Regions from separate parts of the Exiguobacterium sp. JMULE1 genome, predicted to be linked through region 2. Evidence: predicted binding sites of a transcription regulator. Region 2 holds the regulator's gene; the other holds the start of a gene.
What was found. The regulator Rex, encoded in region 2, represses fermentation and respiration genes when NADH is low (regulators of the CRP and FNR family bind a similar motif). The targets are predictions, from matches to a motif close to TTGTGAAATATTTCACAA.
Positions count from the first base shown of each region.

Region 1: pflB (formate C-acetyltransferase) is a predicted target of Rex. The motif match lies at 1,744-1,761, and genes of this name have one in related genera.

Region 1 is NZ_SGWC01000002.1:547,796-551,005, reverse strand. Features, by position in the region: gene EXW93_RS03005 (DEAD/DEAH box helicase) at 1-1,051, opposite strand, end outside; gene EXW93_RS03000 (hypothetical protein) at 1,080-1,508, opposite strand; gene pflB (formate C-acetyltransferase) at 1,848-3,210, shown strand, end outside.
Region 2 is NZ_SGWC01000002.1:2,816,711-2,819,920, reverse strand. Features, by position in the region: gene EXW93_RS14775 (ATP-binding cassette domain-containing protein) at 1-1,569, opposite strand, end outside; gene EXW93_RS14770 (redox-sensing transcriptional repressor Rex) at 1,737-2,396, shown strand; gene EXW93_RS14765 (twin-arginine translocase TatA/TatE family subunit) at 2,396-2,596, shown strand; gene tatC (twin-arginine translocase subunit TatC) at 2,604-3,210, shown strand, end outside.

The DNA.
Region 1 (3,210 bases), 2.3 Mb from region 2:
TTTGCTTCGCAAGTGTTTTTAAGTGTTTTAAGTCTTGATCCGTAACAAGAGCAAGTACCATTCCGTTCGCATTTCCACGTCCCGTCCGACCTGAACGGTGTACGAAATCGTCAAGCGACTCCGGTAAATCGTAATGGACGACATGCGTGACTGCTTCGATATCTAGACCACGTGCCGCAAGACCTGTCGTGACGAGTAAAGGAAACTCTCCTTTTTTGTAAGAACGTAATGTCTCCATTCGCTCTCGTTTTCCTTTTTCAGCATCCAAAATCCGATATTTCAATGAGAATTTACTCAACTCACCATTTAATGGTCCGAGGAAGGAGCGGTTGTTGATGAATGTCAGCACTTTTGATCCTTGCATGTTCGCCAGGCGACGTAACAATTCCGGCTTCTGACGACGTGAAGTCTCCAAATAACCGAATGTCACTTGTGTGCTGACGGCACGCTCAACCCGAATCGTCTCAGGGTTGTTTGCAAGCGTCCGTCCCCATTCTGCTGTCCGTTCCGGCAATGTCGCGGAGACGAATGCTAACTGACGATCGCGTAGTGCACTGTTTGCGATTCGCGTCGCCGAGTCACTCATACCACTCTCATAGATTTGATCCGCTTCGTCCAAGACGATCAATTTCACCTTATGCATCTTTAGCTTCTTCGAATCGATCAACTCAACGAGACGCCCTGGCGTTCCGACGATGATTTGTGGTTTTTTCTTCAATCGTTCATATTGTCGTTTTAATTCAACACCACCAATGAATGCACCGGATTTGATACCACTTCCTTGAGCAAACAATTGAATGACTTGATGAATTTGCATGACGAGTTCCCGTGTTGGTGCCGTGATCACGACTTGCACGTGTGGTTCTTCTACTTCAATCTTTTCTAAAGCTGGAATGACATAAGCAAGCGTCTTCCCTGTTCCTGTTGGCGCTTCAGCCAGGACATCTTTTCCTTCGCGCAACAACGGAATCGCTTGTTCTTGAACAGGCATCAACTCGGTAAAGCGCGCCCGTTCCCATGCTTCCTGTAAAAATGGTTTTGTAAAGTTCATAACGATTTCTCCTACTCTCTTAATTCCATCATGCCGTTACGTATTCGACATGATCTCCTGATGCATCACGGTATCCCCGTAATGTCTGTGTATATTCATTTCCTGCGTCGAGCAATCGAATGTGGAATCGAATCTCGCTTTCACCGGCTTCTTCTTCTAAAATCTCGAATCCTTGGATGACACGATCCTGTAATTCTGCAGCGAGTGCCGGGTACTCCGCAAGACTCGCATACGTCGCTTTTACGTCAACCGGACGACGAACAAGCGCAATCCAATACGATTCATCATAGCCGATAAAGTCTTCATAATCAAAATCATCTTCAAATCGAATCCAGAATCCATCATTTTCGAATTCCGTGATCATTCCCGTTCGCGTTGAACCGTCCGATCCGATTTTCAGCGAGACCCAGTCTCCCGACTGATACTCTCCTTGTTGTGTTAATGATACATACTCCATTTGGCACACCTCCACGTTCTATATTCCCTTTTTCATTGTCAACGATACGTCTTAAAAATACAAGGCACCGTAGCGTGACATTCCTCACAGTTTCAACTGTTCTAGTGAATCTTTTTCAAATCAACTCATACAGTTTCCAAAAAACCTTGAATTAGCAATCTAAAACTGTTTTTTTAAAACTATTTTCATATGAATACAGAAATAAAGAAAGCCCGTCATATCAACGTTTGTCCACTTGTTAAAACATTCACATGAACGTAAAGGGAATCACCCCTTCCTTTTGTTACACTATTCACATAAGGAACTGATGATTAGCTCAATATTAAAGGAGTGGTATCCATGTTATTAGAAAAAACGAGTGCTTGGACGAACTTTACGTCTGGTGAATGGGTAAAGACGATCGATGTCGCAGACTTCATTCGACTCAATCGCACGGAATATACAGGAGATGATCACTTTTTAGTCGGTCCGACGCAAGCAACGGAACGTCTCTGGCAACAAATTCTACAGCTGACGAATGAAGAACGACAACGTGGTGGTGTATATGCCGTCGATGCTAAAACACCATCAACGATCCTCTCGCATGATGCAGGGTATCTGAATCGCTCACTTGAAAAAATCGTCGGTTTACAGACAGACGAACCGTTTAAACGTTCGATTCATCCGAACGGTGGGATTCGGATGGTGAATGATGCCCTAGCTGCGTATGGCTTTGAAGCAGACGAGACCGTCACGAAAACTTTCAGCGAGTACCGGAAGACACATAACCAAGGGGTTTTCGATGCCTATACCCCTGAAATGCGCGCTGCACGTAAAGCCGGTATTATCACCGGATTACCTGATGCTTATGGTCGCGGACGGATCATCGGTGACTATCGTCGTGTTGCTTTGTACGGAACGGCACGCTTGATCGAAGAACGTAAGAAGGATTTAAAGGCACGTGGCGGGTTCTTATCTGAATCGATGATTCGCGACCGTGAAGAGATGAATGAACAGTTGCGCGCATTAACGGAATTGACCGAGCTTGGAGCTCGCTATGGTTTCGATCTCTCCCGCCCTGCAGAAACAGCACAAGAAGCATTCCAGTGGGTCTATCTTGCCTATCTTGCTGCCATCAAAGAGCAAAACGGGGCAGCCATGTCACTCGGTCGAGTCTCGACGTTCCTTGATATTTATGTCGAACGTGATCTTGCGGCTGGTCGCTTGACGGAAGAGACTGCACAAGAACTCGTCGATCATTTCGTCATGAAGCTTCGGATCGTTAAGTTCTTACGGACACCAGACTACAACGATCTATTCTCGGGTGATCCGACGTGGGTAACGGAATCAATCGGTGGAATGAGTGAAGATGGACGATCAAACGTCACGAAAAGTTCATTCCGCTTCTTACACACTCTCTCGACACTTGGTCCGGCACCGGAACCGAATCTAACCGTTCTCTGGTCTACTCAGCTTCCACGCGGATTCAAGGAATTCTGTGCGAAGATGTCGATCGTTTCAAGCTCGATTCAATATGAAAACGATGATTTGATGTTACCGGTTTATGGAGATGATTACGGCATCGCTTGTTGTGTCTCCGCGATGAAGATCGGGAAACAGATGCAGTTCTTCGGTGCGCGAGCAAACCTGGCAAAAGCATTACTTTATACGATCAATGGCGGAATGGACGAGAAGCTCAAAATCCAAGTCGCCCCAGCAAGTC
Region 2 (3,210 bases):
TTCCGTCACGCCGGCTTCACTCATCTCGATGACGCGGGTCGCGATTCGGTCGATGAAGTAACGGTCGTGAGAGACGAATAACAGCGTTCCTTCGTAGTCGACGAGCGCATTTTCAAGGACCATCTTCGAATCTAGATCTAAATGGTTCGTTGGCTCATCGAGGACGAGGACGTTCGTTTTCCGGAGTTTCAGTTTTGCAAGTGCGAGACGTCCGCGTTCGCCACCAGATAACTCATGGACGATCTTGAAGACATCGTCACCGCTAAACAAGAATTGCCCGAGGACAGACCGGACTTCTTGTTCACGCATCAGTGGCCATTCGTTCCAAATCTCATCGATGACGCGGTTCCGGTCATTGAGTTCTGCCTGCTCTTGATCGTAATATCCGATCGAGACGCCAGTTCCGAAACGGAAATCACCGAAGAGGGGGCGTAAGCGACCGACGAGGACTTTTAAGAGCGTCGACTTTCCGATGCCGTTCGGTCCGACGAGTGCCAGTGATTCACCGCGTTGCAAGCGGAACGTGATGTCTTTTGAGACAGCTTCTTCGTAACCGATCGCCAGTTGATTCACTTGAAGAACGTCGTTTCCGCTCTGTTTTTCAATCGGGAAGGACAGGACCGTGCTACGCTCATCCCCATCTGGTCGGTCGAGCCGGTCGACTTTCTCGAGTCGCTTCCGGACACTTTGGGCACGTTTTGTCGTCGTCGCCCGAGCGATGTTGCGTTGAATGAAGTCCTGCATCTTCGCGATCTCTTCTTGTTGCTGTTCGAACTGTTTCATTTCTTGATCGTACAATGCCGCTTTTTGTTCCAAGTACTTCGTGTAGTTACCGGTGAACTTACGGCAGACATTGCGTGACAGCTCATAGACGACATTGACGACTTGGTCAAGGAAGTACCGGTCGTGCGAGACGATCAGAACGGCACCACGATAACCGCCGAGGTAACTTTCGAGCCAAGCGAGCGTATCGATATCGAGGTGGTTGGTTGGCTCATCGAGAATGAGGAGCTCTGGTGCTTGCAGGAGCATCTTCGCTAAGGCGAGACGTGTCCGTTGACCACCGGATAACGTTTGGATCCGGCGCGAATAATCGTCCGGATAAAAGCGCATGCCGTGCAGGACGGAGCGGATATTCGCTTCGAACTGATAACCACCCGCTTCTGAGAAGTCGTGTTGCGCTTGATCGTACGTCTTTAGGAGACGATCGTAAGCGATCGGGTCGTTCAAGATATGCTCCATACCCATTTCGATTTCCATCCGACGCAGTGTTCGTTCTTGTTCCTGCAAATGTTCAAAGACGGTCAGCATCTCGTTCCAGATCGTCTCGTTCGATTCAAGACCACTGTCCTGCGCGAGATAACCGATTTTGACATCCTTACCTTTCATGATGTCACCCGAGTCATGACTGAGTTCGCCAGCAATGATTTTGAGCAATGTCGATTTACCAGCACCATTTCGTCCGACGAGCGCAATCCGGTCGCGCTCTTGTACTTCCAATTTGATATTTTCTAAAATCGGCTCAACGCCGAATGATTTCGAGAGTTGGTTGACTTGTAAGAGTATCATTTCCATCCATCCTTCCACCCTTTAGTCTATCACGAACAAAAGCGCGAGGTCCTGCGGAATATATTATTTGTGACTCTATGTGAAGTGGTTTACAATCAAGGAGAGTAGAAAGCTTTTTGCAAAGATTTGGGTGCCACGATGGATGTGGCCGAAGGGGGAACTGCAGGATGAATGGACCAGACACAAAAATTCCACAAGCGACAGCAAAACGGTTGCCGCTATATTATCGCTTCATCCAAAGTTTATACAATTCAGGCAAGCTCCGCGTCTCTTCTGCTGAGTTAAGCGAGGCGGTGAAGGTTGATTCAGCAACGATTCGTCGCGATTTTTCCTACTTTGGGGCATTAGGGAAGAAGGGGTATGGATATAACGTTCAACATCTCTTAACGTTTTTCCGCAAAACCTTGAATCAAGATGAGGTGACGAATGTTGCCTTAATCGGGGTCGGTCATCTCGGAACAGCGTTTGCAAATTATAACTTTTTAAAGAATAATAGTACTCGGATAGTCGTTGCGTTTGATGCGGACGAAGAGAAGGTCGGAACAACGACGCATGACGTTCCAATCTATCATGTTTCGGACATGAAAGAACAAATCGAAGCGAATCAGGTCGATGTTGCCATCTTGACGGTTCCATCCCAGTTCGCGCAGTCAGTAGCGGATGAGTTAGTCGAGTATGGTGTGACTGGCATCCTGAACTTTACGCCCGCGCGGTTGAACGTGCCAGCGAGCGTCCGGGTCCATCACATCGATTTATCGATCGAGTTGCAGTCGTTAGTTTATTTCATGAAGCATTATTCGCAATCAGCTGAAGGAGTGAAATCATAATGGAAAACCTTATCCCGTCAACTATAGCATTCATCGGACCAGGTAGTTTAGCACTAATCGGTGTCGTCGCATTAATCATCTTCGGACCGAAGAAATTACCTGAACTTGGTCGTGCTGCGGGTCAGACATTGAAAGAGTTCAAGAGCGCAACGAACGGTATCATGGACGACGATAAAAAGGATGAACCGAAAGAGAAGTGATTGAATCATGGCGATTGATCAAGAACAAAGCGTGACGTCGCATCTGGACGAACTGCGTAAACGGATCGTCTGGTCGCTTATCATCGTCGTCGTCCTGTTCGCTGTTGCATTTCCGCTCGTCCGACCGCTCGTTCGCTTCTTGCAAGCGGACTTAAAAGAGCTCGGTATCGGTTTGAATGCCTTCAACGTCGCAGATCCTTTAATGTTGTATTTGAATCTTGCGTTCATCATCGCAATCGTGCTGGCATCGCCGTTCTGGATGTATCAACTGTGGGCATTCGTCCGCCCTGGTCTGTATGATAAGGAGCAAAAAGCGACATTGACGTATATTCCGGTCATCTTCTTTCTATTTTTGGCTGGTGTAGCCTTCTCATACTTTTGGTTGTTACCTTTCTTATTAAAAGTTTCGACTGAATTAGGGAAGGAACTCGGAATCGAACAAGTCATCGGAGTCGAGAACTACTTCAGTTTTTTAATCCGATTAACGATTCCGTTCGGTCTTCTTTTCCAATTGCCGGTCGTGACGATGTTTCTGACACGTCTTGGTCTCGTGACGCCAATTTTCATGCGAAAGAATCGGAAATATGCGTACTTTGCGCTGTTCGTCGTTGCGG